DNA from 3 places in the Pectobacterium colocasium genome. Region 3 is predicted to be linked to each of the others. Evidence: predicted binding sites of a transcription regulator. Region 3 holds the regulator's gene; each other region holds the start of a gene.
The links. Region 3 encodes ArgR, which controls arginine synthesis, uptake and breakdown. Its sites were predicted from a motif close to ANTGAATAAAAATACANT; they were not measured.
Positions count from the first base shown of each region.

Region 1: the regulator ArgR is predicted to act here: its motif matches at 5,179-5,196, upstream of argA (amino-acid N-acetyltransferase).
Region 2: the regulator ArgR is predicted to act here: its motif matches at 5,932-5,949, upstream of argC (N-acetyl-gamma-glutamyl-phosphate reductase).

Region 1 covers NZ_CP084032.1:1,085,046-1,095,847, forward strand. The annotation lists gene recD (exodeoxyribonuclease V subunit alpha) at 1-1,201, shown strand, start outside; gene LCF41_RS04855 (LacI family DNA-binding transcriptional regulator) at 1,214-2,236, opposite strand; gene LCF41_RS04860 (L-talarate/galactarate dehydratase) at 2,561-3,757, shown strand; gene argA (amino-acid N-acetyltransferase) at 3,821-5,164, opposite strand; gene amiC (N-acetylmuramoyl-L-alanine amidase AmiC) at 5,423-6,667, shown strand; tRNA gene LCF41_RS04875 (tRNA-Met) at 6,830-6,906, opposite strand; tRNA gene LCF41_RS04880 (tRNA-Met) at 6,979-7,055, opposite strand; tRNA gene LCF41_RS04885 (tRNA-Met) at 7,127-7,203, opposite strand; gene mltA (murein transglycosylase A) at 7,475-8,605, shown strand; gene LCF41_RS04895 (4-hydroxy-tetrahydrodipicolinate synthase family protein) at 8,694-9,611, opposite strand; gene LCF41_RS04900 (TetR/AcrR family transcriptional regulator) at 9,655-10,356, opposite strand; gene LCF41_RS04905 (M20 aminoacylase family protein) at 10,441-10,802, opposite strand, start outside.
Region 2 covers NZ_CP084032.1:4,630,161-4,640,962, reverse strand. The annotation lists gene ppc (phosphoenolpyruvate carboxylase) at 1-817, opposite strand, end outside; gene LCF41_RS20955 (PTS transporter subunit EIIC) at 1,061-2,434, opposite strand; gene LCF41_RS20950 (starvation-sensing protein RspA) at 2,759-3,958, shown strand; gene LCF41_RS20945 (GntR family transcriptional regulator) at 3,966-4,679, opposite strand; gene argE (acetylornithine deacetylase) at 4,734-5,885, opposite strand; gene argC (N-acetyl-gamma-glutamyl-phosphate reductase) at 6,088-7,092, shown strand; gene argB (acetylglutamate kinase) at 7,130-7,903, shown strand; gene argH (argininosuccinate lyase) at 7,966-9,339, shown strand; gene rmuC (DNA recombination protein RmuC) at 9,560-10,802, shown strand, end outside.
Region 3 covers NZ_CP084032.1:681,978-692,779, forward strand. The annotation lists gene rpoD (RNA polymerase sigma factor RpoD) at 1-102, opposite strand, end outside; gene dnaG (DNA primase) at 257-2,011, opposite strand; gene rpsU (30S ribosomal protein S21) at 2,165-2,380, opposite strand; gene tsaD (tRNA (adenosine(37)-N6)-threonylcarbamoyltransferase complex transferase subunit TsaD) at 2,608-3,621, shown strand; gene argR (transcriptional regulator ArgR) at 3,730-4,200, opposite strand; gene mdh (malate dehydrogenase) at 4,670-5,605, shown strand; gene LCF41_RS03130 (helix-turn-helix domain-containing protein) at 5,667-5,930, opposite strand; gene LCF41_RS03135 (DNA-binding protein) at 6,118-6,504, shown strand; gene LCF41_RS03140 (DNA-binding protein) at 6,751-7,125, shown strand; gene ispB (octaprenyl diphosphate synthase) at 7,212-8,183, opposite strand; gene rplU (50S ribosomal protein L21) at 8,440-8,751, shown strand; gene rpmA (50S ribosomal protein L27) at 8,771-9,028, shown strand; gene LCF41_RS03160 (DMT family transporter) at 9,118-10,080, shown strand; gene cgtA (Obg family GTPase CgtA) at 10,341-10,802, shown strand, end outside.

The DNA of each region.
Region 1 (10,802 bases), 400 kb from region 3:
GCTGGGTCAGGCTCTGCATCGCCTGGCGGTGGAACCTCGGCAGCGTGATGCGTTTCCGCAGGAAGCGACAACGCTGCATCGGCTGTTGGGCGCGGTGACGGATAGCCAACGTCTGCGTCACCATCAGGATAATCCGCTGCATCTGGATGTGCTGATTGTGGATGAGGCGTCAATGGTCGATCTGCCGATGATGGCGAATGTAATTGCCGCGCTTCCACCACACGCGAGAATTATCTTTCTGGGCGATCGCGATCAACTGGCGTCCGTCGAGGCGGGGGCGGTATTGGGCGATATCTGTCGTTTTGCCGAGGCTGGCTATAGCCGCGCGCGGGCGCAGCAATTGCAGCGGCTGACGGGCTGTCATCTGGATGAAAACGGCCCTGAAGGGCAGACGACGGTCAGTGACAGTATCTGTCTGTTACGTCGGAGCTACCGCTTCGATCCGCATTCCGGTATTGGCCAACTGGCGCTGGCGGTGAATGGCGGCGATGATGCTCGCGTGCGTGCGGTGCTGAACGGTGAGTTTACCGATATTACCTGTAGTCCGTTAGCCGAGGCTGAAGAGTATCAGGCGATGCTGGCACAGTGTGTCGAAGGGTATCGTGATTATCTACAGCTTATTACGGCGGGAGCAGCGCCGGATGCCGTATTGCTTGCCTTCCAGCGTTATCGCCAACTGTGCGCGTTGCGTGAAGGGCCATTTGGCGTCTCAGGGCTGAATCAGCGTATTGAGCAGGCTTTGCATCAGGCTGGGTTGATTCAGCGCAGCCGTAATCCGCTTAACCGCTGGTATCCCGGCCGACCGGTCATGATTGAACGGAACGATGCCGCCTTGGGCCTATTCAACGGCGATATTGGTATTGCCATGATAGGGGAGAGCGGCGAGCTGCGCGTGTTTTTCCCCTTGCCGAATGGCGAAACCAAAGACGTGACGCCAAGCCGTCTGCCGCCGCACGACACAGCCTATGCGATGACGGTGCATAAATCGCAGGGATCGGAGTTCGATCATACGGCGCTGGTGCTGCCGAACCACTATTTACCGGTGCTGACGCGGGAGCTGGTGTATACCGCTATCACGCGTGCGCGCCAGCGTTTGTCACTCTATACCGATGTCCGCATTCTCTGCCGGGCGGTGAAAACGCCAACGCAGCGCTATAGTGGCTTGGAAGAGAGAATTAGCGCATTAATGATGCGTCCTTGATGGGGGATAACGTCAGGCGGACTCACGCTCAATCAGTGAAAAACCGATATCCATGATGGGGGAAGGCACGCTTTTCCCCTCAATCTTTTCTGCCAGCATGGCCGCTGCGTCGGTGCCGATCTTCCTGCGATCGATCCTGATCGTCGTAATCGTTGGTGTGCTGTGGGCGGCGAAATCGAGATCGCCAAATCCCATCACGGCCAGTTGCTTCGGCACCGCTAATCCTCTGGCGGCAGCTTCAATCATCACACCTTGCGCCAGCGTATCGGAACTGCAAATGATGGCATCAAAAACGTCGCCATCGGCGAGAAGTTCGATCAGCCCTTGCCGCCCTAACGCCAGCGTCGCAGGCCACGGGGCGAGGGTTTCACGCACGTAATGTCCCGGCTGTTTTTGTATGACGTCGTAAATGCCCTTCTTACGCAGCCCGGCACGCGCGTCTTCGGTCCAGACCAGGCCAAAGCGCAAATGTCCTTTACCCAGCAAATAGTGTCCGATGGCGTTCCCGATGCTTTCATGGGAAAAACCGACCAGCATATCGAGCGGCGTTGGGGTGAGATCCCAGATTTCGACAACGGGGATCGTAGCGTTGAGCAGGAGACGTTTGAGTTCGGGCGTATGGTGAATACCGGTGAGGACGATACCGTCTGGGCGACGAGAAAGCAGGGTGGCGACAATCTCTGCCTCGGATTCATTGGTATAGCCAGAGACGCACAGCAGCATGTGGTAACCGCGTGCGGCTAGCTCATCGCTGATCGCCTGAATGGTATCAACGAACATATTGTTATTGATTTGCGGCACAACGACGGCAATCAGCTTGCTGCGTCGGGAGGCGAGCCCGCCTGCTAACATATTGGGGATATAGCCCGTGGCGCGGACCGCTTCCATCACCTTATTCACAGTTTCCGCACGAACAATCTTCGGGTTGTTCAACGCGCGGCTGACGGTCATGGGCGAAATGCCTGCGGCACGCGCGACATCTTCAAGCGTGGGAGCGCGCGGCGGCATGTTGCTGGCGTTTTTATCGCGTTTCAATCACGGGTTCCCTTCTGAAGCTGCGCGCACATTTACATGTCGCTGGATTATCGTTGATGGCACATCGGTTTACCAGTCGCCTGTATTTCTACAACCTGCCGAATTGTCTCGTTTTTCCGGTTGACCCCAGAGCTGGCTAGGCTGTATTTCCGCTGTATCCTCTTACTTTTTGTGGTGATTGCGCAATCATTAATTCTGTCTCTCGATGAACGATTTTATCGTGGTAATGATTATTGTGTGATCTGCATTGCATGTTTTTTCTTCATTTGTCGCTATCTTCCTTCTGTTTATGAATGTTAGCGCAATCATTTTACGAGGTGAGACATGACTATCAGTGCAAATTCAGCGGCGGTTAGCTATGCAAAAGTCACGAACGTCAGAACGGCTGCCGAGTCGGGCGATCGAATTGAATGGGTAAAACTCTCTCTGGCGTTTTTGCCGCTAGCCACGCCGGTTAGCGATGCGAAAGTGCTGACCGGAAGGCAGAAGCCGCTGACCGAAGTGGCGATTATTTTTGCCGAAATCCGCAGTCGTGATGGGTTTGAAGGAGTGGGATTCAGCTACTCCAAGCGGGCGGGTGGACAGGGCATTTATGCCCATGCAAAAGAGATTGCCGATAACCTGCTGGGCGAAGATCCGAACGATATCGATAAGATCTACACCAAGCTGCTGTGGGCTGGGGCATCGGTTGGCCGCAGTGGAATGGCGGTACAGGCGATTTCTCCGCTCGACATCGCGCTGTGGGATATGAAAGCTAAGCGCGCGGGTCTGCCTCTTTCTAAGCTGTTGGGCTCACATCGTGATTCCGTGCAGTGCTACAACACCTCCGGCGGCTTCCTGCATACGCCATTGGATCAGGTATTAAAAAATGTCGTCATCTCCCGTGAAAGCGGTATCGGCGGGATCAAATTGAAAGTCGGGCAGCCGAATACGGCGGAGGATATCCGTCGCCTTACGGCGGTGCGTGAAGCGCTGGGAGATGACTTCCCGCTGATGGTGGATGCCAATCAGCAGTGGGATCGCGAAACGGCGATTCGGATGGGAAGAAAGATGGAAGCCTTTAACCTGATTTGGATTGAAGAGCCGCTGGATGCCTACGATGTGGAAGGCCATGCGGCGCTGACGGCGGCGCTGGATACACCGATTGCCACTGGCGAGATGCTGACCAGCTTCCGCGAGCATGAACAGCTGATTCTTGGGAACGCCAGTGATTTCGTCCAGCCGGATGCGCCGCGCGTGGGCGGGATTTCGCCTTTCCTGAAAATTATGGACTTGGCCGCGAAGCACGGTCGTAAACTGGCACCGCATTTTGCGATGGAAGTGCATTTGCATCTGGCCGCGGCCTATCCGATTGAGCCCTGGCTGGAACACTTCGAGTGGCTGAATCCGCTGTTCAACGAGCAGCTAGAGCTGCGCGATGGGCGCATGTGGGTATCTGACCGTCTGGGGCTTGGATTTACGCTGAGTGAACAAGCGAGGAAGTGGACAGCATTAACATGCGAGTTCGGTAAGCATCCATAAACAGGCAAATACACATGGCCGATTTTATGGTCGGCCATGCGCAGCGTTATTGAGTGGAATCGCTCAGAGATCCAATACCAGAATCTTCGAGCGACGCTGGTAGTTGTACAGTGCCTGTTTTTTCTTCGGCAGCATTTCCACTTCGGCAGGTAAAAAGCCGCGTTCCTGGAACCAGTGAATGCTGTGCGTCGTCAGCACAAACAGCTTTTGCAGACCCTGCTGACGCGCCTGAGCGGCAATACGTAGCAATAGCATGTCGCCGCGCGATGAACTGCGGTAATCCGGGTGAACCGCGACGCAGGCCATTTCGCCGATGCTTTCTTCCGGGAACGGATAAAGTGCCGCGCAGGCAATGGTCAGGTTATCGCGTACCACGACGGTGAATTTGTCTATCTCCATTTCTAACTGCTCGCGCGAGCGTCTCACCAGAATACCTTGTTCTTCCAGCGGGCGAATCAGTTCCAGAATACCGCCGATATCATTGATGGTCGCACGGCGAACCTGCTCGGCGCTTTCCATCACGATCTGCGTACCGATACCGTCGCGTGAGAAGAGCTCTTGCAACAGCGCTCCGTCGTCCTGATAGCTAATCAGATGGCTGCGGCGTACGCCGCTACGGCAGGCTTTGACTGCGCCACGCAGGAAGCGGACTGTCCCCGAATGGTAATCACCAGCCTGTTCCAGCGCATCAATACGCCGTTGTGCGTCATCCGGGAACAGCTCGGAAATGATGCTGCCTTCTTCATTGGTCACGCCCTGTGACGAGCAGAAGCCGATCATCTTCTCCGCTTTCAGTTTAATCGCGAGCTGGGTTGCCACCTCTTCCGAGGTTAAATTGAAACTTTCACCGGTGACTGACACCGCAACCGGGCCGAGCAGGACAATCGCGCCGCTATTCAATTGGCGGTGAACCGCCTCCTCATCAATGCGGCGAATGCGGCCGCTGTGGCAGTAGTCCACGCCGTCATCCACGCCCAGCGGCTGCGCGATAATAAAATTACCGCTGACGACATTAATGTGGGCGCCTTGCAGCGGCGTGTTGTTCAGGCTCATCGACAGTCGAGCCGTGATATCCAGTTGCAACATCCCCGCTGCCTGCTTAACCAGCTCCAGCGTGGCGCTGTCGGTGATGCGGGTGTTTTTATGGTAGTGAGGCTCGTAGTGATGTGTTGTCAGGTTGGCGTCGATCTGGGGGCGAGCGCCATAAACCACCACCAGCTTGATCCCCAGACTGTGTAACAGCCCGATATCATTTACGATGCTAGAGAAGTTGGCATGTTCAATGGCTTCGCCACCTAACATGATGACAAACGTTTTGCCACGGTGGGCATTGATATAGGGAACTGAATGGCGGAAGCCCTGAACCAGTTCTGTACTACGTTCCTTCACTGCGAGCCCTCTTTGCATTTTTATTCGTAATTTATGTATTTTTATTCTTTATGGTGTAAAAGGCAAGAGGAAGTATTCACCATAAAAGCGAGGTTAATGCTTCAAATTTATGATATCCGCCTGTTATAAGGCCTGCAGATGATTTTTGCATGACAGGGCAGAGCAGATTCGTTAAAGTTTTTGACAATTTTTACCTTTATTCATTTTTTGATCGCTTATCCCATGCAGTAGCAAACAAAAATTCAGGATAACGCACAGCAATCAGATCGGAGCGGCATGTCTCATTCGAATCATCATCTGACTCGACGACGTCTATTACAAAGCGCAGCAGCAACCTGGCTGTTAAGCGTAAGTGGTGTGGGGATAGCGGCGACAACACAGGTCGTTGCCGTGCGTGTCTGGCCGTCTTCCGCCTATACCCGCGTCACGCTGGAATCTAATAACCCGCTGAAATATAAACAGTTTAGTCTCAGTAATCCCGAACGCATCGTGGTGGATATCGAAAATGTTCACCTGAACAGCGTATTGAAGGAAATAGCCAGCCAGTTTCAGCAGGATAACGATCTGCTGATTAAAGAGGCGCGCATCGGTCAATTTGATAAAAGCACGGTGCGTCTGGTGCTGGAGCTTAAACAGCAGGCGACGACTAAAGTTTTTACGCTGGGGCCGGTGGCCGAATTCAAGCACCGACTGGTGCTGGATTTGTATCCTGCGGCAGGGCGCTACGACAACGAAGACGATCCGCTGCTGGCGCTTTTGGAGGATTACAACAAAGGCGATCTGGAGCGCACCCTGCCGGCAGAAGCGCCCAAAGCTGGGAAGGCAGGGCAGGATCGTCCGCTGATTATTATGCTCGACCCTGGTCATGGCGGTGAAGATCCCGGCGCGATTGGCAAGAATAAAACGCGCGAGAAAGACATCGTGCTGCAAATCGCCCGCCGCCTGCGTAAGCTGATCGATAATGAATCCAACATGAAGGCGTATATGACGCGCAATGAAGATGTGTTCATTCCGCTGCGCGTGCGGGTGGCGAAAGCGCGCAAGCAGCGTGCCGATCTGTTCATTTCGATTCATGCGGATGCGTTTACTAATCGATCGGCAAGAGGATCGTCGGTTTTTGCCCTCTCGAAGAAAGGGGCAACCAGTACCGCCGCCAAATTTCTGGCAGAAACTCAGAACGAATCAGATTTGATCGGCGGTGTGAGCATGAGCGGCGATCGCTATCTGGATCACACCATGTTCGATCTGGTGCAAACCGTCACCATCAGCGACAGCCTGAAGTTTGGTCAAGAGATTCTGAGTCGATTGGGCAAAGTGAATCGCCTGCATAAAAACAGCGTCGATCAGGCCGGATTTGCGGTACTGAAAGCGCCGGATATTCCGTCTGTTCTGGTTGAGACGGCATTTATCAGTAATCTGGAAGAAGAACGCAAGCTGCGCACCAGCCATTTCCAGCAGCAAATTGCGGAATCCATTTTTGCAGGAATTAAAGCCTACTTTGCCAGTCAGGCTGAGCGGTAGTTGATGTTGCATGATGACCGCGTCCTGCTGGCGCGGTTCAGAGGAAATCAATAGATCTGGGGCGCGGTGTAGGAATGGTATAGATAATAGGTGACGCAGAAAACAAAAAAGCACCCGTTAAGGTGCTTTGTCGCTTGGTTCTTAATTAGACATAGTCTTAGTTGGTTGCGGGGGCCGGATTTGAACCGACGACCTTCGGGTTATGAGCCCGACGAGCTACCAGGCTGCTCCACCCCGCGTCCGTATGACTTCTTTTACTACTGACTATCTTTTACTGCTTTCACGTTTCTTGATGGACGACTCACATCAATTGGTTGCGGGGGCCGGATTCGAACCGACGACCTTCGGGTTATGAGCCCGACGAGCTACCAGGCTGCTCCACCCCGCGTCCGTACTAACTTCTTTACTACTGACTATCTTTACTGCTTTCACGTTTCTTGATGGACGACTCACATCAATTGGTTGCGGGGGCCGGATTTGAACCGACGACCTTCGGGTTATGAGCCCGACGAGCTACCAGGCTGCTCCACCCCGCGTCCGTGGATGCGCACTATACTCTCCATGAGTATTGATGCAACCTATTTCTCTAAAAAGCGCGGTATTTGGCTGTCAGGTGATTGATTTACCACCTGATAGGTTGTTTTATGACCGCAATGTGGCGATGAAAAGAAACCCCACCTTTTACTGTGCTGCATGCCGAACGACATTCGCTTGATCCGTGGATTTATATGCTGTCCCATTCCTTTCTCGATAGCCGTTTGTTATCGTTCGACGGTAAATTTTTTGATGTAAAAAGCGAGCGCAAAGATGAAGGGACGGTGGGGAAAATACGTGCTGACCGCAGTGGTCATTGCCATTCTGGCGGGGTGCCAATCCCGGCCAACCGATCGCGGGCAGCAATATAAAGATGGTCACCTCAACCAGCCTCTGGAATTGGTGAATGAGCCGAATGCCAAGGGCAAACCCGTCAACGCGCGGGATTTCATGACTCAGGTTTCTGAAATCCGCTCGGCGTCACCGAATCTCTATACGCGCAATAATACGACCTTTCAGGCGATTGAAAACTGGATGATGTCTGGGGCTGACACCCGTGAACTGAGCAAGTTTGGCCTGAACGCCTGGCAGATGGAAGGCGTCGATAACTTTGGCAACGTGCAGTTCACCGGTTACTACACGCCAGTGCTACAGGCGCGCCATACCCGTCAGGGTGAATTCCGCCATCCTTTATATGCCATGCCGTCAAAGGGCAGAAAGAACAGTCGGCTACCGGATCGTGCTGGCATTTATGCTGGTGCACTGGATGACAGGCTGGTTCTCGCCTGGACCAACTCGCTGGTCGATAACTTCATGATGGAAGTGCAGGGCAGCGCCTATATTGATTTTGGCGATGGACGTCCGCTGACGTTCTTCGGCTACGCCGGTAAAAACGGCCATGCCTACCGCAGTATTGGTAAAGTGCTGATCGATCGGGGTGAAGTTCCACGTGAAGAGATGTCTATGCAGGCCATCCGCAAGTGGGCGGAGCAGCACACCGAACATGAAGTACGTGAATTGTTTGAGCAGAATCCCTCTTTTGTGTTCTTTAAACCCATGATGTCCGCGCCTGTGAAAGGGGCAAGTGCCGTGCCGCTGGTGGCGAAAGCTTCTGTGGCATCTGACCGTTCGCTGATTCCGGCTGGTACGGCGCTGTTAATGGAAGTGCCGCTGTTGGATAACGTGGGCAAATTCACCGGCAAATATGAAATGCGCCTGATGATTGCGCTGGATGTCGGTGGGGCGATTAAAGGCCAGCACTTTGATATGTATCAGGGCATTGGGCCAGATGCAGGGCATTCGGCTGGCTTCTATAACCACTATGGACGGGTCTGGGTATTGAAGAGTGCGCAAAGCAGTCCGGCGAACGGTTCAGGATCGCTGTTAGTCAACAATCCACAGTAGTCATCTCTTTCGTTTGAAATCTCAGAAGTGGTGTAAAGATGAGCCACTTCTGAGATGAAACGCTTGCTCTCCACGTACCAGAACAGAATCAGCTGTTAAAGCCGTATTTGCTGCTCAGCCCTAATTCGTTCACGATACGAATACCTGAATCCAACGCTTCGCCCTGCAAACCCCGCAGTGGACGGCGCAGGCTGCCTGCCGGTAAACCTACCGCCTTCATCAATGATTTCACCGCTACCGGGTTGATTGCGGAATAGGTGTAATGCAACAGCGGCAGCAAATGTTGATAGGCCTGACGGAAGCGCTCTGCATCCTCACCATTTTTCCACGGACGAGAAATTTCAGCCAGTTCTGCTGGGGCAATATTGCCGGTCATGTTGGCCGTCCCATGCCCTCCCAACGACATTGTTGGCACCACCAGACCCAGATTGGGCGAGTCGCAGCACATCACCGAAACATCAGGGTTCCCTGCCAGAACCTGTGCGACCTGACCTACGCGGGTGGTGGATTCTTTATGAATAACGTAGTTCGGGTGTTGGAAAATACGCAGCAGCGATGTCCAGTGCAGATCCGTTTTCACGCGTGGCGGATTGTTATAAATCCCTAACGGCAAATCGGTCGCGTCGGCAATTTCCAGAAAATAGCTTTCGATATCGCTCTCGCTGGCACAGATATAGGCGGGGGCGGCGATAATGGCACCGTCTGCGCCGTTGTCATGTGCATAGCGAACATAGTCAATGGTGGTATCGGTATTGTTACCGGTACAGCCGTAGAACAGCTTCATTTTGCTGGTGCTGTATTGCGCGGTTCGGCGGATGATCGCCTTTCTCTCATCTGGGGACAGCATGGACACTTCCCCCGTTGAGCCCATAATCAAAACGGCTGCGGTGCCGTTGTCTTCCTGGAATTTTAATAACGCCTCAAATGCGCCGAAATCCACGCTGCCATCGTCATTAAAAGGCGTAATAAGGGCAACGAATGACCCTTCAATTTTTTCTCTGCTCATGTCTGTTTCCTGTCAATGTAAACGTGTTGCGAATAACTAAAAATCAGGACTGAAGTGATGTCTCAGTCAGTGGCTTGGCGGTAAAACCCGCCTCGACAAAACGTAAGAGATGCGACAGCACGCGGTCGTCATCTCGGTTGTCACACAGCCCTTTGGAAAGCAACGCCAGACGGCCAGAGCGCGGATCGGCGTCGGTTAACACGTGCATGGCGGCACCACGGGCAAATTCATAACGCCAGATCACCTCTGCGCGCGATAACTCCGGCAGCGCACGGGAAAAGGCATCGATAAAACGGTGAGCGACGTGATCGAACTGCGCCGAAAGCAGGGCAGTGACCTCCAGACCCGGCGTCGCGCGCAGGTGCTGTAACAGGCGCACGACAATACGTCCGCCGTCGGGCGTGCGGGCTGTTTTAACCAGCGGGCGCAATAGCGCATCCAGCAGCGCGGCAACGGGCAGTTCATCACCCTGATTGGCCTTTTCCACCTCATCCAGCAGACGCGTTCTTTCGTCATTTAACGGGCCGAGAACGTTGTCCAGTACGGCACGCAGTAATCCTTCTTTCGAGCCAAAGTAATAATTCACCGACGCGACATTCACGTTGGTGGCTTCCGTTATTTCGCGAATCGTCGTTAGCTCACTGCCTTTACAGGCGAAGATCGTGATGGCTTCACGCAGGATGCGCTGTTTAATGTCTGCCTCTTTTTCTTTGCTTTGCTCTTTGGTTTTCAATAACGCCACCATGATTCATCCTTTTTGCTCACGCTCACAGTCGGGGGCACCGACGTCATGCGTTGTGATAGTGAGGCTGTGTAAAATGCGCTGTCGCTAGGCCAGTTCTTGAAAACCCAACTCTTGATAAACCAATGTTGCCCAATAGCGGATGCCTAGTGGGATCAGCGCGTCATTAAAGTCGTAGTGCGGGGTATGCAGGTGATGCACGTTGGACGCCTTTTTGTCGTTGTTACCCAGCATCATGAATGCGCCCGGGCGCTGCTCCAGCATGTAGGCAAAATCTTCTGCACCCAGCAGCGGCGTCATCGCGGTGTCAACCTGTTCGCGTCCGACCACCTGCGCGGCGGCATTAACGGCTAACTGCGTGACATGCGTATCGTTAACCAGCGCGGGATATTGCCGTTCATAGTGCACGTCGGCCGTTGCACCAAAGCCTTGTGCGGTGCTGTGTGCCA
Region 2 (10,802 bases), 960 kb from region 3:
AGCGGCTGAGTAGCAGAACATGGCGAGTCACTTCTGCCGTAACGTTTGGGTTACCGTCACGGTCGCCGCCCATCCAGGAGGTAAAGCGCACCGGAACGGCGTCAACGGGCAAACGGTAGCCGAAAGCCTGTTCCAGCTGTTCATCCAGCTCGCGTAAAAACGCTGGGACGCCTTCCCACAGGCTGTTTTCCACCACGGCGAAGCCCCATTTGGCTTCATCTACCGGGGTAGGACGAATTTTACGGATCTCATCGGTATGCCAGGACTGCGCGATCAACTGGCGCAGACGACGCATGATCTGGTTACGTTCATAATCCGCCAGATCGTTATGGTCGAGTTGCTTGAGACAGGTATTCACTTCCACCAGCTTGTGGATCAACGTCCGGCGGGTAATTTCGGTTGGGTGTGCGGTCAACACCAGTTCGATCGACAGCGACTCCACGGCATCGCGGATATCGCGTTCGGTCAGATCTTTGCTTTCCTTCAGGCGCTCAAAGGCGTTGGAAAGCAGTGCCGGGTTACTCGCCGCTTCACCATGCGGTGAAATGGTATGGTATTGCTCGGCGGTATTGGTCAGGTTAAGGAACTGGCTGAATGCGCGTGCAACCGGCAACAGTTCATCGTTAGACAGGTTTTGCAGTGTGGTCAGCAACTCCTGACGATGTTTTTCATTACCTGCGCGGGAAGATTTTGACAACTTGCGGATTGTTTCGACTTTATCAAGGATGTTCTCACCCAGTGCTTCCTTGATGGTATCGCCGAGCAGTTTGCCGAGCATACTGACGTTACTGCGCATTGCGGAATATTGTTCGTTCATAGTTACCCTGACCCACCCCTACCATTTTTGTAAGTTTATTTCACTTGACATATTTTGACGCACTGCCTCCATCTAGCCACGATAAGGCGGGTTCGTCAATTGACGATTCTTTCTTCTCCTTATTCTTTGTACTTGCATTGAGGCGGGCTTGGCAATTTGTGAAATTTAATTACAGCGGCGCGGATATTAGACTAACTAATCAGAGAGGAAAGAGGGCGGGGCGCAACGGCCCCGCGAGTGCGGTTACGACTGTTTGGAGGCTCTGACAACCAGAATATAAGTCAGTGTGAAGGACAGCACGATGGCGATGGCCATGCCGGAAACGGCGTAGCTAAAGTACGGGCCGATATAGGCTGGCAGGCTGAAAATACTCGACAAGATGTAGCCATACAGCCGGACACCGAAGTACGCGATAAAGGCCGAGGCGATGGAGCTGGCAATAGTCGCGGAGATAAATGCTTTTTTATACTTGGTCAGTACGCCGAAGAGTGCAGGTTCGGTAATACCGAGCAGCGCAGAAACCCCAGCAGACAGCACGACAGATTTGTCCTGACGGGTTTTGGCATGGAAGTAGATGGCGAACGTTGCGCCTGCAATCGCCATATTCGCCATGCACATCATCGGCATCAGCATATCAAAGCCCTGATTGCTGAAATTTTGCAGTGCAATAGGCGTCATCGCGTGATGCATGCCAGTCAGGATAGCGACAGGCCGAATCGCACCGACCACGAAACCAGCAAAGATAGACGACACATCGAACAGGCTCTGAATAAACAGTGCCAGCAGTTTACCGAGGTAGATCCCGAATGGCCCGATAATGGTGAGCGACACCAGTGCGGCGATAAACAGCGTCAGCGTTGGGGTAAATACGGTTTTCAGCACCGAAGGCATAATGCGATCGACCCAACGATGGATATAGCTCAGTGCCAGCACGGAGAAAATCACCGGGATGACGCTGGCGGCATAGTTGAACACCGGAATGGGTAGCACACCGATGAAGTAAAAGGCGCTGACCGCATTAGGGCTATTGCTGGCTAGTGCCTTCGCCGCTTCTATCAACGACGGGTACATCAGGCAGGCTGCAACAGCCGCTGCCAGATATTCGCTTGTTTTAAATATCCTGGCTGCGGAGATGGCGAGGAAGAAAGGTAAGAAATAGAACACACCGCTGGCGATCAGATCGAGGACGATCACGGTATCAGTTTTGGCAGAGACCACTTTCAAGGCGATCAACCCTGCCAGCAGCCCTTTGATCATCCCGGCACCTGCGATGGCAGGGACGATCGGACCAAATACGCCGGAAACGGTATCCATGAACAGCGAAATCAGCCCCTTCTTCTGCTTCTGCACGTCCGGCTGCGATGTCGTTGTAGGCGAAAGCTGGGCGTTCAGCAGTTCGTAATACTCATTGACCTGCGGCCCGATAATAATCTGGAATTGCTCACTCTGGTGTTGGGCACCTAATATACCTGGCAGGTTCCTGATAGCGTCCGTTTGCACTTTATTTTCGTCAATTAAATCAAACCGCAACCGCGTCATGCAGTGCCAGGCTTTATTAATATTTTCGCTTCCGCCGACCAATTTAATGATTGACTGAATAACGTCATTTTTTCCCATGGAATAAATTCTCCGCTGCATAGCCTTATGTTGTTTTTGGCTGACTTATTTCCGCAGATAGTAAAATTTAAAAAAATAAAAAACAAACCAATAAAACATGATTTTCGTCACATGGTTACTTTTTCAAGGGGTGCTTGTTGTTGTTTTCTCTAAATTGGTCTGGTTTTTTTATCAATTTGACGTGTTTTTCAAACCAAAATAATTCTTTTAATTAAGAGGTTTACAATAAAAGAAAAAATAAGTAGAAAACAAAAAAGAAATTGATTTTTAGACTGTGTTTTTTCCGGGAATGGCTATTCCGGAAATGCACTGGAGGATATTTTTGTGTTGCCGACAATCATTACTGACATTGAATGTCTCGTTACCCGCCCTGACCGTCATAATTTGGTGACGGTGGTGGTTTACACGGATAAAGGCGTTACGGGATATGGCTGTGCGACCTTCCAGCAGCGCCCATTGGCCGTCAAAGCGATGGTGGACGAGTACCTCAAACCGCTGCTGCTAGGACGAGATGCTAACCACATTGAAGATCTGTGGCACATGATGATGGTCAACGCTTATTGGCGTAACGGGCCGGTTATCAACAATGCGGTGGCGGGCGTCGATATGGCGCTGTGGGATATCAAAGGCAAGCTGGCGGATATGCCGCTTTATCACCTGTTTGGTGGGAAATCCCGCGATGCGATTGCCGCCTACAGCCATGCTGCCAGCGATACGCTGGACGGGCTGTATCAGGACGTGGAGCGGTTGTATGCACAAGGTTACCGCCATATTCGCTGCCAGTTAGGCTTCTATGGTGGTAACCCTGACACGTTGCACAGCACGAAGCAGCCAACGGAGGGAGCTTATTACGATCAGGAGCAGTACATGGCGAATACGCTCGCCATGTTCCGTGCACTGCGCGAGAAATACGGCGATCGTTTCCACATCCTGCATGATGTCCATGAGCGCCTGTTCCCGAATCAGGCGGTGCAGTTTGCCAAAGCGGTAGAAGCCTATCGTCCCTATTTTATCGAAGATATTTTGCCGCCTGCGCAAAACGAGTGGCTGGCGCAGATCCGCAGCCAGAGCGCGGTGCCGCTGGCGACGGGTGAGCTATTTAATAATCCTGCCGAGTGGCAGAGTCTGGTGATTAACCGGCAGATTGATTTCATTCGCTGCCATGTCTCACAAATTGGCGGGATTACGCCTGCGCTGAAACTAGGCGCGTTCTGTCAGAACTTTGGTGTTCGGCTGGCATGGCACTGCCCACCGGATATGACGCCTATCGGCGCGGCGGTCAACATTCACCTGAATATCCATTTGCACAATGCTGCGATTCAGGAATTTGTCGCTTACCCGGAAAATACCCGCAAGGTCTTCCCGCAGGCGGTGGAGCCGGAGAATGGTTATCTGTATCCGATTGAACGCCCCGGTATTGGCGTCGGTATCGATCTGGATGCGGCGCGGCAGTTCCCCGTCGTCTATCGTCCGCATGAATGGACGCAGAGCCGCCTGCCGGATGGCACGATGCATACGCCCTGAGTCAGCACTAAGGCGACTGGCGGAAATTCAGGTTATCAAGATTTAAAGGGATGACGTAGGTGCAGGCGTAGTTGATATCGATGATATCGCTCGATTCGTACACGCGACCGCCCTGTAGAATACCGCGATTAAGAATATGCATCGCCGCCGTACCTTTCTTGCAGCCCAGTAGCTCAGCCTGTGCTTTGGTAACGTTAACTGCCTGATAGTGCGTCAGGTAGTGCGAAATCGCATAGCCCTTGCTGAGCACGTACTTCTGAATTGAGCTTTCAATAATCTTCTGGTTCATATCCGGGAAATCCGCTGCGGGCATTTTCGATATTTCGATCTGCACCTTGCGGTTATCAACGTAGCGTAATCGGCTGAATTCCCAGATAAACTCACTGTCGCCGATCGCAAAGACCTGTTGCTCTTCCCGATTGGGCAGGCGCTTGTGCAGGCTGAGCAGACGGAATGAAATCTGATTAAATTTCTTTTCGGTAATCGAGTTATACACCAGCGGGTTGCTGCGTACGCCCTGATTAATGAAGTTACCCGAGCCCTGCACCATATGGATCGCGCCGATGCTGGCGAGCTTTTCCAGTGCCTGGCGGATGGTAAAGCGCGACACGCCGTATTCTTCCGCCAGTTGACGTTCCGGCGGCAGTTTTTCCGGCAATGGGTCGGTGTGCTGATAGATTTTGCTCAGTAAATCCTGCGCGATGAAATCTTTCTTTTTCATGAGCTGTCTCAAAATAGCCCTGCCAGCATGGCTGACAAGGCCGCTTTCATCGGATCAGTGGTGGCAGAAGTGATGAATCACCTGAGAAATCAGCTCCCGCGTCGGCTTGATAAACTTGGTATCAATATATTCATCCGGCTGGTGCGCCTGTTCGATCGATCCTGGCCCCAGAACCAGCGTTGGGCACAGCGTCTGAATAAACGGGGCTTCGGTACAGTAGTTCACGATTTCGGTTTTCGTCCCCAGCAGATTCTCTACGACCGATACCAGACGGTGATCGGGCGGGCACTCATAACCAGGAATGGGCGGATGCAGCTCGCTGATGGTCAGCCTACCCGGCCAGCGCTGACTGACAGGCTCAAGCGCTTCTGACAGCAGTCCGTTTAGATCGTTAAGCGTAATGCCCGGCAGCGGACGAATATCCATATGCAGTTCACAGCAGCCGCAGATACGGTTCGCAGCATCGCCACCGTGAATGTGGCCGAGATTCATCGTGGGGTGGGGAATGTGGAAAATCGGGTTGTGATAGCGTTCCTGTAGGGTATTGCGCAGAACAAACAGATGGGAAATCGCTTCGTGCATCAGCTCAATCGCATTCACACCGCGCGAAGGATCGCTGGAGTGACCAGACTGCCCCTGAATACGGATCGCGTTGGACATATGGCCTTTGTGGGCACGTACCGGCTGCAACGAGGTGGGCTCGCCGATGATGGCGCAGTCTGGGCGAATTTGCGTGGATTCGGAGAAATACTTGGCACCGGCCATCGTCGTTTCTTCATCGGCCGTCGCCAGAATATAAAGTGGCTTTGTCAGCTTGGTCGGATCGATGTCGCGCAAGGCATCAAGAATAAAGGCAAAGAACCCTTTCATATCCGCGGTACCCAGGCCGTACAGCTTATTGTCGTGCTCGGTTAGCGTGAAAGGATCGCGCGTCCAGCGGCCATCGTCGAACGGCACGGTGTCGGTATGCCCTGCCAACAATAAACCGCCTTTTCCTTCACCAATTCGTGCCAGCATATTAAATTTATTGAGGGTGCCGGGAACCGGCTGGACTTCAACATGGAAGCCGAGATCGCCGAACCAGCCTGCCAGCAGGTTGATTAACGCCTGATTACTTTGATCGAGCGCGCTGTCGGTGGCACTGATGGACGGTGTCGCGATTAATGCCCGATATAGCTCAATAAAAGGGGGTAAATTCATCTTCACTGTTGACAGCCTCTGGTTAGGATAGTATCAATATTCATGCATTTATTATGAATAAAAATACAATATTGCGCGGTGAAAGAAAACCCAAAGGTATGGCGATGGCGATTCGCCACTTTCACTGAGCTTCGCGGGTGAACTGCGTACCGACGCTGGTGAGCCCTGTTACCTGTTCCATAGATAAGTAAGAAGGTATACGGATCCCATGCTGAATACGCTGATTGTTGGTGCAAGTGGTTATGCTGGTGCTGAGCTTGTGCTTTACCTGAATCGTCACCCACAGATGAACATAACCGCTTTGATGGTTTCTGCGCAAAGTGTCGATGCAGGAAAATCGATTTCTGATTTACATCCGCAGCTCAAGGGCATTATTGATATGCCGGTAAAACCGCTGACCGATGCTGAAGAAGCCGCGAAAGGCGTGGATGTCGTTTTTCTGGCGACCGACCACAAAGTCAGCCACGATTTGGCCCCTGTTTTCCTGGCGGCTGGCTGCACTGTTTTTGATTTGTCCGGCGCGTTCCGCGTACAGGATGCCGAATTTTATCGTCGCTACTATGGCTTTGAGCATCAGCATCCTGACTGGTTGGCAAAAGCCGTTTACGGTCTGGCCGAATGGCGTGCAGAAAGCGTGAAGCAGGCACAGCTGGTTGCCGTGCCGGGATGTTATCCCACGGCGGCGCAATTGGCGCTGAAACCACTGCTGGATGCACAACTGCTGAACCCTGCCCAATGGCCGGTCATTAATGCCGTGAGCGGCGTGAGCGGGGCAGGGCGGAAAGCGTCTCTGACCAGCAGCTTCTGTGAAGTGAGCCTGCAACCGTACGGCATTTTCAATCACCGTCATGAACCTGAAATTTCAACGCACCTCGGCACGCCAGTGATCTTCACGCCGCATTTGGGCAACTTCGCCCGTGGCATTCTGGAAACCATCACCTGTCGTCTGCAACCGGGCGTCACCCAGCAGGATGTCGCTGAAGCCTATCACAACGCTTATCACGATAAGCCGCTGGTACGCCTGTATGATAAGGGCGTTCCGGCGCTGAAATCCGTTGTCGGCCTGCCATTCTGCGATATCGGTTTTTCCGTGGATGGTGAGCATTTGATCGCGGTGGCCACCGAAGACAACCTGCTGAAAGGCGCATCGGCGCAGGCTGTGCAATGCATGAACATTCGTTTTGGTTTCCCTGAAACCCAATCGTTAATTTAACAATTACTGGTCCCGACATTTCGAGGCGCGAAGCATAATGAATCCGTTAATTATCAAATTAGGTGGCGTTTTACTGGATAGCGAAGAAGCGCTGGAACGTCTGTTCACTGCGCTGGTGGCTTACCGTCAGGAACATCAGCGTCCGCTGGTGATTGTGCACGGCGGCGGCTGTCTGGTGGATGACCTGATGAAGAAACTGTCGCTGCCCGTCGTGAAGAAAAACGGCCTGCGCGTCACGCCTGCCGATCAGATCGACATCATCACCGGTGCGCTGGCGGGTTCCGCCAACAAGACGCTGCTGTCATGGGCGAAGAAGCATGACATCAATGCGGTCGGCTTGTGTCTGGGCGATGGTGGCAGCACGACGGTCACGCAGTTAGATGAGTCTTTGGGCTTTGTGGGTAAAGCAGAGGCAGGATCGCCTGCGCTGCTGAACACGCTGCTGTCTGCGGGCTATCTGCCTGTTGTTAGCTCCATCGGTATTACGGCACAGGGCGACCTGATGAACGTCAACGCTGACCAAGCGGCGACGGCACTGGCGCAAACGCTGGGTGCGGATTTAATCCTGCTGTCTGACGTGAGCGGCATTCTGGACGGTAAAGGCCAGCGTATCGCCGAAATGACGGCAGAGAAAGCCGAGCAGCTGATTGCTCAGGGCATCATCACCGACGGCATGATTGTTAAGGTCAACGCCGCGCTGGATGCCGCTCGTGCGCTGGGTCGTCCAGTTGATATCGCTAGCTGGCGTCATGCTGAGCAGCTACCTGCGCTGTTCAACGGCGTAGCGATTGGCACGCGTATTCTGGCGTAAGTCGTTTCTGGGTATGGCATGATGCGATACCAACATGAATGATATTTTTGGGAGTAAGGGTTATGGCTTTGTGGGGCGGTCGGTTTAGTCAGGCAGCAGATCAGCGTTTTAAACAATTTAATGACTCACTGCGGTTTGATTACCGTCTGGCGGAACAGGACATCGTTGGCTCGATCGGCTGGTCGAAAGCACTGGTGACGGTCAATGTGCTCAGCGAGCAGGAGCAGCAGCAACTGGAACAGGCGCTGAATGCGCTGCTGGTTGAGGTACAGGCTGATCCTGAGATGATCCTGCAAAGCGATGCAGAGGACATTCATAGCTGGGTTGAACTGCGTCTGATTGAGAAAGTCGGCGATTTAGGTAAAAAGCTGCATACCGGTCGTAGCCGTAACGATCAGGTCGCGACGGATCTGAAGCTGTGGTGCAAGGCGCAGATTGCAGAACTGCTGCTGTCGGTACGCCAGCTGCGTCAGGCGCTGGTTACGACGGCGGAAGCCAATCAGGATGCGGTGATGCCGGGTTACACCCACCTACAGCGTGCACAGCCAGTGACGTTTGCGCACTGGTGTCTGGCCTACCATGAAATGCTGGCGCGTGATGAAAGCCGTCTGGAAGATACGCTGAAGCGTCTGGATGTCAGCCCACTGGGCTGCGGTGCACTGGCAGGAACGGCTTATCCAATCGACCGTGAGCAACTGGCGGGCTGGCTGGGATTTGCCTCGGCCACGCGTAACAGTCTGGATACGGTTTCCGATCGCGATCATGTACTGGAACTGCTGTCTGATGCTTCGATCGGCATGATCCACCTGTCGCGTTTTGCCGAAGATCTGATCTTCTTCAACAGCGGTGAAGCGGCGTTCGTTGAGCTGTCTGACCGTGTGACATCCGGTTCTTCCCTGATGCCACAGAAGAAAAACCCGGATGCGCTGGAGCTGATTCGTGGTAAATGCGGTCGTGTACAGGGTGCGTTGACCGGCATGATGATGACGCTTAAAGGCCTGCCGCTGGCGTATAACAAAGACATGCAGGAAGACAAAGAAGGGCTGTTTGACGCGCTGGATACCTGGCACGACTGCCTGATGATGGCGGGTCTGGTGCTGGAAGGCATTCAGGTTAAGCGTCCGCGCTGTAAAGAAGCGGCCGAGCAAGGCTACGCGAACTCGACAGAGCTGGCGGATTATCTGGTTGCGAAAGGCGTTCCGTTCCGTGAAGCGCACCATATCGTGGGCGAAGCGGTAGTTGAAGCCATTCGTCAGGGCAAAGCATTGGAAGCGTTGCCGCTGGCCGATCTGCAAAAATTCAGCGCCGTGATTGGCGAGGATGTGTACCCGATTCTGGCGTTGCAATCCTGTCTGGATAAGCGTGCGGCACAAGGTGGCGTGTCACCACAGCAGGTTGCTAAAGCGATTGGCGATGCGAAGCAGCGCCTAGCCTAAGTTGCCCTCTTCTGTTTCAGTTCCCCCAACGTGGTGTTTCGCGTTGGGGGGATTTCTGCGTTACCGATCTGATTTTTCTGCAAATTATCATCTATCCATTCTCATATGGAATGCGGTTCGCATTTTTCTGCTCAGCGTCTTCCTCACCAGAATTGTTTCTGGACATCCATACAGTATCATTTTACCTTGACCGACAGCGTGAAAGGCCTGCGGAGGCAAAGTGGATATCAGCATATTTTATGGTCTGGGCGGCAGCGCGGTCGGGCTACTGGTCGGGTGGTTAATTGCCAGCCTGATTCATCAGCAGAAGTTGTCGCGGCATGACACCGAACAGCAGTTGCTGGCGCAGACATTGCAGCAGGCTCAGCAGTCGCTCAGCGAACAGCAGCAGGCAAAGCAGCAGGACGAACAGCGGCTGCGGCAAAACGAGCTGGAACTGCGCACGGTTCACGCTCAACTCTCTGCCAGCCATGAAAAGCTGCAACAGCTTACTGAACTCCGTGAAGAATGCGTGCAGTTAAATCAGGAACTGCGAACGCTGCGTGAAATCAACAGCGCGCAGGAAGCGGAGCTGCGGGAAGTCACGATTCGGCTGGAAGAAACCCGTATGGCGGCGGAAGAGAAGCAGCGGCTGCTGGCAAACAGCGAACAGCGGTTGACGACGCAGTTTGAGAATCTGGCGAACCGGATTTTTGAACATAGCGGCCGTAAGGTGGATGAACAAAATAAACAGAGTCTGGATAAGCTGCTGATGCCGCTGCGTGAGCAGCTTGATGGGTTCCGCCGTCAGGTGCAGGACAGCTTTGGTGCGGAAGCGCGTGAGCGTCACACGTTGGCGCATGAAATCCGCAATCTGCAACAACTGAACGCGCAGATGGCACATGAAGCCATCAACCTGACGAAAGCCCTGAAGGGCGACAATAAGACGCAGGGTAACTGGGGCGAGGTGGTGTTAAGCCGCGTGCTCGAAGCCTCTGGCCTACGGGAAGGCTACGAGTATCAAACTCAGGTCAGCGTGCAGACGGGGGCAAATAGTCGCCTGCAGCCGGATGTCATCGTGCGTTTACCGCAGGGCAAAGATGTTGTGATCGATGCCAAGATGTCGCTGGTGGCCTACGAGCGCTATTTCAATAGTGACGATGACGCAGAGCGGAGTGTGGCGCTGAACGAGCATTTGCTCTCGGTTCGCAGCCATATTCGGCAACTGAGCAGCAAAGATTACCAGCAGCTTCCGGGGCTGCGTTCGCTAGACTACGTGCTGATGTTTATTCCGGTCGAGCCCGCTTTTCTGGTTGCTATCGATCGCCAGCCCGAATTGATCAACGAGGCGCTAAAGCACAATATTATGCTGGTCAGCCCGACCACGCTGCTGGTGGCGTTACGTACCATCAATAACCTATGGCGCTATGAACAGCAGAGCCGCAATGCACAGCACATCGCTGAAAAAGCGTCACGGCTATACG
Region 3 (10,802 bases):
ATCTTCCGGCAGATGGTCATTGACCTCAGCATAGGTCAGGTAGCCTTGCTCCTTACCACGGGTGACAAGCAGCTTCAGCTGTGACTGCGGGTTTTGCTCCATAAGACGGTATCCACACTTCAGAGTATTTGGGTTGGTGTCGGTCAGCGTAGTTCGCTAACAATAGCATTAGGGGTATTTTTCTTATCGCCGCGGCCCCTGTAGCGGCTCTTTGCAGGGCTCAACCCTGCTATTTATCGGCAATTAAGCCTCTGTATCAGTGTTTTCTGGTCAACGCCAGTTGCAACGACCAAAGCTCTTTTTTTTCTTTGGCGTTGAGCCCGTGCGTTCTGTCACGGGCAATCAATGTTTCTTGTCGCTGTTTCAACAGCTGATCGTAGAGCTCTGCCAGACTGATTCTGAACTTCTCGTCGAGCTCTTCCTCTACGATCATATGGTTCCATGAAGCCATGGTTTCAAGCTGCTTGCGGTACTTGCTGTCGCGATATTTTTCCAACAGCAAACCCATGTTCATTCCCGGGCTGGCGTTGCAGGTTTTCACCAAATCCTGAAACAGCGATAAACCAGCCACTTTGTCTTCTTCAATCCCTTCCAGCGCAAGGTCAGGAACCTCTGCCGCCAGCCTGGGGTTTTGTACTAAAAGTCCTATAAGTATACGCATAGTTGTGACTTTTAGTTGCGGCGGCTGGTAAGGCTGCGCCTGCTCTGCCATTTTAGGCAGTAGCCTGTCCAACTGGCTGTCGTCCAAAATACCTAGCTTGTTGCCGAGCTGCTGGCGCAAATAGAGCCGCAGCGTTTCTCCCGGTACCTGGCCTATCAGCGGCAGCGCCAGCGTGCTGAGCTTGGTACGGCCATCGGGAGAACTCATATCCACCTGCTGTTGCAGCGTTTCAAACAGAAACTGCGACAGCGGCAGAGCGTGTTCCATACGCTGTTCAAAGGCGGCTTTGCCCTCTTTACGTACCAGCGTGTCGGGATCTTCACCGTCCGGCAGAAACATAAAGCGTAGCTGACGACCATCGTTCAAATAGGGTAGCGCAGTTTCCAGCGCGCGCCATGCCGCTTCGCGTCCGGCACGGTCTCCGTCATAACAACACACCACTAGATCGGTGGCGCGAAAGAGTAACTGAATGTGATCGGCGGTCGTCGAAGTACCCAGCGACGCCACCGCATAATCAATACCAAACTGCGCCAGCGCCACGACATCCATATAGCCTTCAACAACCAAAAGTCGCTTTAGCTCCGCGTGGCTTTGCTGCGCTTCATACAGGCCGTACAACTGGCGACCTTTATGAAAAATCTCTGTTTCTGGCGAGTTAAGGTACTTTGGCGTACCGTCGCCTAATACTCGTCCGCCGAAAGCAATCACTCGCCCCCGTTTGTCGCGAATGGGGAACATCACTCGCTCGCGGAAGCGATCATACGTTCGGCCTTGATCGTTAGTCACCAGCATGCCGGCATCGTTCAATGTGCTGCGGTCATCATTATTGCGGCCAAAGCGCTTTAAGACGTTATCCCAGCCGGGCGGAGCGAAGCCGATCGCAAAATGGCTGATAACCTCTGCGCTTAAACCGCGCTGTTGCAGATACTGCAACGCTGGCGTACCGACTGACTGGCTTAGTGCTTGCTGATAGAACCCGCTGAGCTGCCCCATCAATTCGTATAGACTTTGTCGCTGGTGACGCTCTAACTGGGTTGGGCCAGTGCCGCTTTCATAAGGCACTTCGAGGCCGTATTGGGTGGCCAGTTCTTCAATGGTTTCAACGAATTCGAGACGATCGTAATTCATCAAAAAATCAATGGCGTTGCCGTGTGCGCCACAGCCAAAACAGTGGTAGAACTGTTTGTCACCGTTTACGGTGAATGAGGGGGTTTTTTCGTGATGGAACGGACAGCACGCATGGTAGTTTTTGCCCTGCTTTTTCAGTTTGACACGCGCGTCAATGAGATCGACGATGTCGGTGCGCGCCAGCAGGTCATTAATAAATACGCGTGGGATTCGTCCAGCCATAAGCCCCTGATGTATATCTTTCTGTAAGGTGGTTACATTGGATATAGCTTATAAACGACAACAAGCCGCGCTTCCTTTCGGAAAGCACGGCCTTCGTATGCAACTGCTAAGTCTGCGGATTAATCACGCGTTGGAGGGAAACCCTCCTGAAAATTAATACAGACGAGTGCGGCGTGCGTTTTCTCGAGCCAGTTTCTTCGCGTGACGTTTCACTGCAGAAGCTTTAGCGCGCTTACGTTCGGTCGTTGGTTTTTCATAAAACTCACGACGACGAACTTCAGCCAGAACACCTGCTTTTTCACAGGAACGCTTGAAGCGACGCAGAGCTACGTCGAACGGCTCGTTTTCACGTACTTTAATTACCGGCATGTGCCTCTCACCTCAATAAATTCGGTTTGCCGCTGGCCTTGTGCCAGCCTTTTCAAAATGGTGCGGAATTCTACTGCAAACGTGACGCCTTTGTAAAGCATTGTGGTGATCATAAAACACCCAACCACGGCCAGCGCAGAAATCAGGGAGCTTATGGTAGACTATCCACAGTTTGAAGCAAGCAGCATTCAACGAGCGCTTGTATCGTCATCAAAGTAGGAACAGCAATGCGTGTATTGGGTATCGAAACATCCTGTGATGAAACCGGCGTGGCCATTTATGACACAGAAACCGGTTTGCTCGCCAATCAGTTATACAGCCAGGTCAAATTACATGCTGATTACGGTGGTGTCGTGCCTGAGCTTGCCTCACGCGATCACGTGCGTAAAACGGTTCCATTAATTCAGGCTGCGCTGCGTGAAGCCGGGTTGCAGGCAAGCGACATCAATGGTGTGGCTTATACCGCTGGTCCTGGTTTGGTTGGCGCGTTACTGGTGGGGGCGACGGTTGGACGTTCTCTGGCGTTTGCCTGGGATGTGCCAGCAATTCCTGTGCACCATATGGAAGGGCATTTGCTGGCGCCGATGCTGGAAGATAATCCACCGGCGTTTCCCTTCGTGGCGCTGCTGGTTTCTGGTGGACATACGCAGCTCATCAGCGTAACGGGCATTGGTGAATACCGTTTACTGGGCGAGTCGATTGATGACGCCGCGGGCGAAGCGTTTGATAAAACGGCGAAACTGCTGGGGCTGGATTATCCCGGTGGCCCGATGCTGTCGAAGATGGCGCAGACGGGGGATTCGCAGCGCTTTACGTTTCCGCGCCCAATGACCGATCGACCTGGGCTGGATTTCAGCTTCTCTGGGCTAAAAACGTTTGCTGCCAATACGATTCGGAGCAACGGCGATGACGATCAAACGCGTGCCGACATTGCTCGCGCATTTGAAGATGCCGTTGTGGATACGCTGGCTATCAAGTGTCGTCGTGCGCTGGATGAAACGGGCTTTAAGCGACTGGTCATGGCGGGGGGCGTGAGTGCAAACCGGACGCTACGCCAGCGCTTAGGTGAAGTGATGGCAAAACGTGGCGGCGAAGTGTTTTATGCGCGTCCTGAATTCTGTACGGATAATGGTGCGATGATTGCCTATGCGGGCAGTGTACGTCTGATGCACGGCGCCAGCCAGACGCTGGGGGTATCCGTTAGACCACGTTGGCCGTTGGCTGAACTGCCCGCGGTGTGAGCGTTTTGGCAATAATTGCTACGTGTAGCGATCCTACACGTAGCAAAGAAAACGTAGCGAAAATACTCAGTAAAAAACGAGTAATAAAAACGATAGCGAGCGGGTGAGTTACAGCTCTTGTTCGAAGAGCACCAGAATAGCTTCGTAAAGCTGTTTGACGCTGAAGCCTCTTGCCGGGGTGGTGAAGATGGTGTCATCCCCCGCAATGGTGCCGAGAATCCCTTCGGACTTCCCGAGTGAGTCCAGCAGGCGGGCAATGAGCTGCGCGGCGCCAGGGCTGGTATGGATGACGATGACCGCATCGTTGTAGTCCACGTCCAACACCAGGTTCTTTAGTGGACTAGACGTTGTAGGAACGCCGAGTTCCGCTGGGAGACAATACACCATCTCCATTTTTGCATTGCGTGTGCGCACGGCGCCAAATTTCGTCAGCATGCGTGACACCTTGGATTGGTTGATATTTTCAAATCCTTCGTCTTGCAATGCCTGAACAATTTCACTTTGAGAACTGAACTTCTCTTCCTTTAACAGCGCTTTGAACGCTTTAACGAGGTCTTCTTGTTTTGTCGAATTTCGCATTCTGCACCGGATTAATTGTTATGGTTAATTCTCCTATTATGCAGTTGTGTGAATTTTTATGCAATTAAATCGCCTATAATTCCAGTCTATTTCCTCAGATATGTGCTAGTCGCTGTTTTCACAAAAATTCGGTCCGTGAGTAGTCCGAAAAATGCGTCCTGCGTCACATAAAAGTAAATCAAATGTTATCAGAATGATGTTGTTTGGACGCCATCGATCGGTGTAATGTAGCGCACAGGTTAATTGCACGTGAATGAACACCGCGTTATAGCTCAATAGCTTATTAACTTTACTTACCTTTCAAACGAATGGTTGTTTTTGATTTATTATTAGAGACATAGCGTATTTTTGTCTCTCATGTCATTTGCAGAAAGGTGAGTAGACTGATCTTATCCCCATTTTTTATATTCTGTTTATAACCAAATGAATTCACGGCACTTTTTTATTTTACGATAATAAGGAGTTTAGGATGAAAGTTGCAGTTCTCGGAGCAGCAGGTGGTATCGGTCAGGCACTCGCACTCCTCCTCAAAACCCAGCTTCCTTCAGGTTCAGAACTATCCCTTTACGATATTGCACCGGTCACGCCGGGTGTTGCTGTCGATCTGAGCCACATTCCTACAGCAGTGAAGATCAAAGGCTATAGCGGTGAAGATGCTAAACCTGCGCTGGCTGGCGCGGATATCGTGCTGATCTCTGCTGGTGTGGCACGTAAACCTGGTATGGATCGTTCCGATCTGTTCAACGTCAATGCGGGAATTGTGCGTAATCTGGTTGAGCAAATTGCGGTTACCTGCCCAAAAGCCTTCATCGGTATTATCACTAACCCAGTGAACACGACCGTTGCCATTGCAGCTGAAGTGCTGAAAAAAGCTGGCGTGTATGACAAAAACAAACTGTTCGGCGTTACCACGCTGGATATCATCCGTTCCAATACCTTCGTTGCTGAGCTGAAAGGCAAACAGCCACAGGATATTAATGTTCCAGTTATCGGCGGACACTCTGGTGTGACGATTCTTCCACTGCTGTCTCAGGTTCCTGGTATCAGCTTCAGTGAGCAGGAAGTGGCCGATCTGACCAAGCGTATTCAGAATGCGGGCACCGAGGTTGTTGAGGCCAAAGCGGGTGGCGGATCGGCCACTTTGTCTATGGGCCAGGCTGCTGCACGCTTTGGTCTGTCTCTGGTTCGTGCGCTGCAAGGCGAAAGCGGTGTGGTGGAATGTGCATACGTTGAAAGCGATGGCAAATATGCTCGTTTCTTCGCTCAACCGGTGCTGTTGGGCAAAGACGGCGTCGTAGAGCGTAAAGATATCGGCACATTAAGCGCTTTTGAGCAAAATGCGCTTAGCAGCATGCTGGAGACGTTGAAGCAGGATATTGAGTTAGGCGAGACGTTCATCAAATAATTGCGATTGTTAACAATACGCAGAATAAAAGCCGGAGATAGTGATCTCCGGCTTTTCTTTTTTAATCGGGGCGGATGAGTTTTTTTCTGTCGATAAGCTCATTGGTTTCCGGATCGTAATACCGGCTGGGCCAAATCTCTGAGGGGTGAATATTCAACGCATCGGCAATAAGCCATTCCCCCTTGGGCCAGGGGCGTGAGAGCGCGTTAGCTAACGTAGATGAGCTTAATCCGGCCGCTCGCGATACTGCCGCCAGCGTCGTGTTTTTCTTGCGCAGTGCAGCAATGATATCAGCGGGATGCCAGTCTTGTTTCCTTAAAATCATATTCCTTCCCTTATTTGCTATAAGACGACTGTAGATTAGTGGTATAAATAACGGATGTTAGTTATATGCCGAGCTAACATGACATTATTATTTGGAAATAATATAGCATTAATTTTCCTTAAAATTCTCAATTAATTTCCAAATAAGCGCGTTTTTGTTAGGGATGGCACTATCAGGATGAAAGGCAATGAAAAAAGAGTGGTTTGCTACCAGCGAATTGGTTGGAGTCGGCGGCCTTCCGAAATCAAGACAAGGATTGAATAAGCGCGCCCGTGAGGATGGATGGGAGAAGCGTCGCCGTAAAGGCGTCCAGGGAAGAGGAGTGGAGTACTCAATTCACAGCTTACCGGATACGGTAAAAAAATCCCTATTACTCGAAATCGAGCCTTCCGTCTACTCGGCCAAGCAACCTGCGGCTCTGGCGGTATGGATGCAGATTTATCAGCAACTATCTGAAAAAGAAAGAGATGAGCTAGTCGCTTATATTCTTCGCGTCGGCGTATCGACGACGCTGAGCCAGTTGGGTATTACACCGTCGGATGAAGAACCTATCTCATCAATGGAGATTGACTGAGCTATAGGGAGTGGGTTCCCTGATTGCCCATCTGTGGTGAAGAAGGAACCTGCATTTTCTTTCGGTTTACCGTATTACTCTGGGCGCGATGTTTTAGCATCGCACTGGATTTAATCATTTCTTTATTACTTAGGTGTGCCGGTAACGTGTAAAAGTTAGCGGTTTAGGTAATTATAGTCTATTATATGGAAACTTTTGGGCGAGTTGACGTAATGCCTGTTCAAAACAAACAAGGGAGTGACGAGTATGGACAAAGAATGGTTTGCAACAAGTGAGCTGGTTGGCGTAGGTGGATTGCCGAAGTCACCGCAGGGGCTGAACAAACGGGCGCGAGACGACGGTTGGGAAAAGCGCAGAAGGAAAGGGGTTCAAGGGCGTGGTGTCGAATATTCTATTCGTAGTTTGCCGAACGAGGTCAGGAATTCTCTGCTCGTAAGAGAGAACCCGCCAACAGAATATTACCGCATCGATAATGAGCCGACCCTGTTGTCATCGTGGGTGCATATTTTCCATCAACTTTCTGTTGATGAACGAACCCGGCTGATCAATTTCATCTTGCGTGAAGGGACGATAGCGATGTTGTCTCGGCTGGATGAGGTCCCCATCGACCAGACTGCCTAGTCTGCGAACGAGTAGCGCTGCAAGGCAGCGCTACGTAGATTGAACCAGACACGATTGAAGCAGATACATAGTACCTTACACCACGATTAGAAATCGCGCTGTACGGCTAAGTGGGCAAGGCCTTCTAGCGCCATACGGTATGGTGTTTCCGGTAGTTGCTGTAGTGCGCTAATCGCTTTATCTGCCTCTTCTTCGGCCCGCTGACGCGTATAATCAAGCGAACCACACTGCTGCATGGCGGCAAGCACTGGTTCCAGTAGGTGGCGTCCGTTTCCTTCTTCAATTGCCTGACGAATCAGCGCACTCTGTTCTGTATTGCCATTACGCATGGCGTGCAGTAGTGGCAGCGTTGGCTTGCCCTCATTAAGATCATCGCCCGTGTTTTTGCCCAGCGTTTTTCCGTCTGCACTGTAATCAAGCAGATCGTCAATTAACTGGAACGCGGTGCCCAGGTAGCGGCCGTAGTCCTGGAGCGCTTTCTCTTGCTCTGGCGTCGCGCCCGCAAGGATGGATGAAGATTGTGCGGCGGCTTCAAATAAACGAGCCGTTTTGCTGTAAATGACGCGCATATAACTTTCTTCGGTAATATCTGGGTCGTTGCAGTTCATTAACTGCAAGACTTCGCCTTCGGCAATCACGTTTACCGCTTCCGACATGAGTGCCAGAACACGTAACGATTCAAGGCTGGTCATCATCTGGAAGGCGCGGGTATAAATGAAATCCCCAACCAAAACGCTCGCGGCATTGCCAAAGGCGGCATTGGCCGTCGCTTTACCCCGACGCATGTCAGATTCGTCTACCACGTCATCATGTAGCAGTGTTGCGGTATGGATAAATTCGATCAGTGCAGCAACAGTGACGTGTTTATCACCGCTATAGTCGAGGGCTCTGGCGGCCAGAACAGCAATCATAGGGCGTATACGTTTTCCACCGCCGCTGATGATGTAATGTCCAAGTTGGTTGATCAAAACGACGTCGGAATTCAGTTGTTCAAGAATGACGTTATTAACAACTGCCATATCTTGCGCGGTTAATGTTGTAATTTGTTCTAGATTCATGGTTTGTGCCAACGTATGTCTTCAACACTGCCGTAAGATTGCTGTTGCATATCGGCAAGATGGAACTTATTGCGCCGATTGTACTTGAAAAATGAGAGAGATAAACGGCAGTTCATACGTTGTATTCTTTTTCTTCACATCCGTTGATTATACACTTGTCATCCGCAGTATTTTTGCGTAGAATTCGCGCCCTATTATGAATATTTATAGCGCACTCTGAAAACCTATAGTGAGTGCGCGGAAAGCGGAGTTTTATATGTACGCAGTTTTCCAAAGTGGTGGTAAACAACACCGAGTAAGCGAAGGTCAAACCGTTCGCTTGGAAAAGCTGGACATCGCAACTGGTGAAGCCGTTGAGTTTGACCAAGTTCTGATGGTTGCCAACGGTGAAGAAATCAAAATCGGCGTTCCTTTCGTCGATGGCGGTAAAATCAAAGCTGAAGTTGTTGCTCATGGTCGTGGCGAAAAAGTGAAGATCGTTAAGTTCCGTCGCCGTAAACACTACCGTAAGCAAGCAGGCCACCGTCAGTGGTTCACTGACGTGAAAATTACCGGCATCAGCGCTTAAGATTAGGAGAGCGGATTAAATGGCACACAAAAAAGCTGGCGGTTCAACCCGTAACGGTCGTGACTCCAATGCACAACGTCTGGGCGTAAAACGTTTTGGCGGCGAAAGTGTACTGGCTGGTAACATCATCGTTCGTCAACGTGGCACCAAATTCCACGCAGGAACTAACGTTGGCTGCGGGAAAGACCACACTCTGTTTGCTTTGACTGATGGTAAAGTTCAGTTTGAAGTTAAAGGCCCAAAAAACCGTAAATATATCAGCATCGTTGCTGAATAATTTTTCGCGTTAGGTCTTACGGATTCAAGCCCCGCAATTCTTTGCGGGGCTTTTTACATTCTGATTCTGAGTAAACCATCTGGGTAAGTATGAATACTAAACAGCAGACGGGTATCGGCCTTTGTCTGGCGTTGACTACGGCAGTTTGCTGGGGGGCGCTACCGATAGCCATGAAACAGGTTCTGGTGGTAATGGAACCTTATACGATTGTTTGGTATCGTTTTTTTATCGCCTCGATTGGACTCGGCATTATTCTGTCATACCGTAAGAATTTACCGCCAATGCGGGTTTTCCGGCATCGGCGTTGGTGGATTTTGCTACTGATCGCGACGGCTGGACTACTGGGTAACTTTGTTTTCTTTAGCTCGTCTCTGCAATATCTAAGTCCGACAGCGTCTCAGGTTATCGGGCAGCTTTCTCCTGTTGGTATGATGTTCGCCAGCGTACTTATCCTAAAGGAAAAGATGCGTGGCACGCAGGTCATTGGCGCGATCATGCTGATCTGCGGCCTGATCCTGTTCTTTAATACCAGCCTGATTGAGATTTTTACCCGGCTGACGGACTACACGCTGGGTGTGCTGTTAGGCGTCTGTGCTTCGGCGGTATGGGTATCCTATGGCGTAGCGCAGAAGGTGCTGTTGCGGCGTCTGACATCACAGCAAATTCTGTTTCTGCTATATGTGCTTTGCGTCGTGTTTATTACGCCTTTTACCAAGCTTGAGGCTATTTTCCAACTGAGCAACTGGCAGCTTATCTGCCTGCTATTCTGCGGTGCGAATACATTAATTGGGTATGGTGCGCTTGCGGAGGCCATGGCACGCTGGCAGGCGTCGCAGGTGAGTGCCGTCATTACGCTGACGCCGCTGTTTACGCTGTTGTTTTCCGATCTACTGGCGTTGGGGTGGCCGGCTTTCTTTGCTGCGCCAGTGCTGAACTGGGTTGGCTACCTGGGCGCTTTTGTCGTGGTTGCCGGTGCGATGTTTTCTGCTATCGGACATCGTTTCTTACCCGGTAAGAAAGAACCTGTGCCGCCATTGAGGGTGCAGAAGTAGCCTGAGAGATACGTATTGCAGAGGGGCACAGACGCCTTTTGACATTCTGCATGTGTTGCTTATTTTTAATACAGATGAAATTATTGGAGCAGGCAGGTACAATCCGCTCCTTTGCTGGAATGCGTTCTGGTGCGTCAGTTTTTTTAATGGTGAGTAGAAATACGCTACATGCCGTAAAATCAAAAAGTTACGCCAAGAAGAACCAATAACAAGCCTAAAACACGTAGATATTCTCTATTGGTTTTTTGCGGAGAGAATCAATGAAGTTTGTAGATGAAGCCACAATTCTTGTTGTGGCAGGCGATGGCGGTAACGGTTGTGTTAGCTTTCGTCGTGAAAAATATATTCCTAACGGTGGCCCAGATGGCGGTGACGGCGGTGACGGCGGTGACGTTTATCTGCTGGCTGACGAAAACCTGAACACACTGATCGATTACCGTTTTGAAAAATCTTTCCGCGCTGAGCGTGGACAAAACGGGCAAAGCCGTGATTGTACGGGTAAGCGCGGCAAAGATATTACGATTAAAGTCCCGGTTGGTACGCGTGTTCTCGATCAGGGAACTGGCGAAGTGCTAGGTGATATGACGCGTCATCAGCAGAGCCTGATGGTAGCGAAAGGCGGCTGGCATGGTTTAGGTAACACGCGTTTTAAATCATCCGTCAACCGTGCTCCTCGCCAGAAGACCAGCGGCACGAAAGGTGAAGAACGTGAGCTGACACTG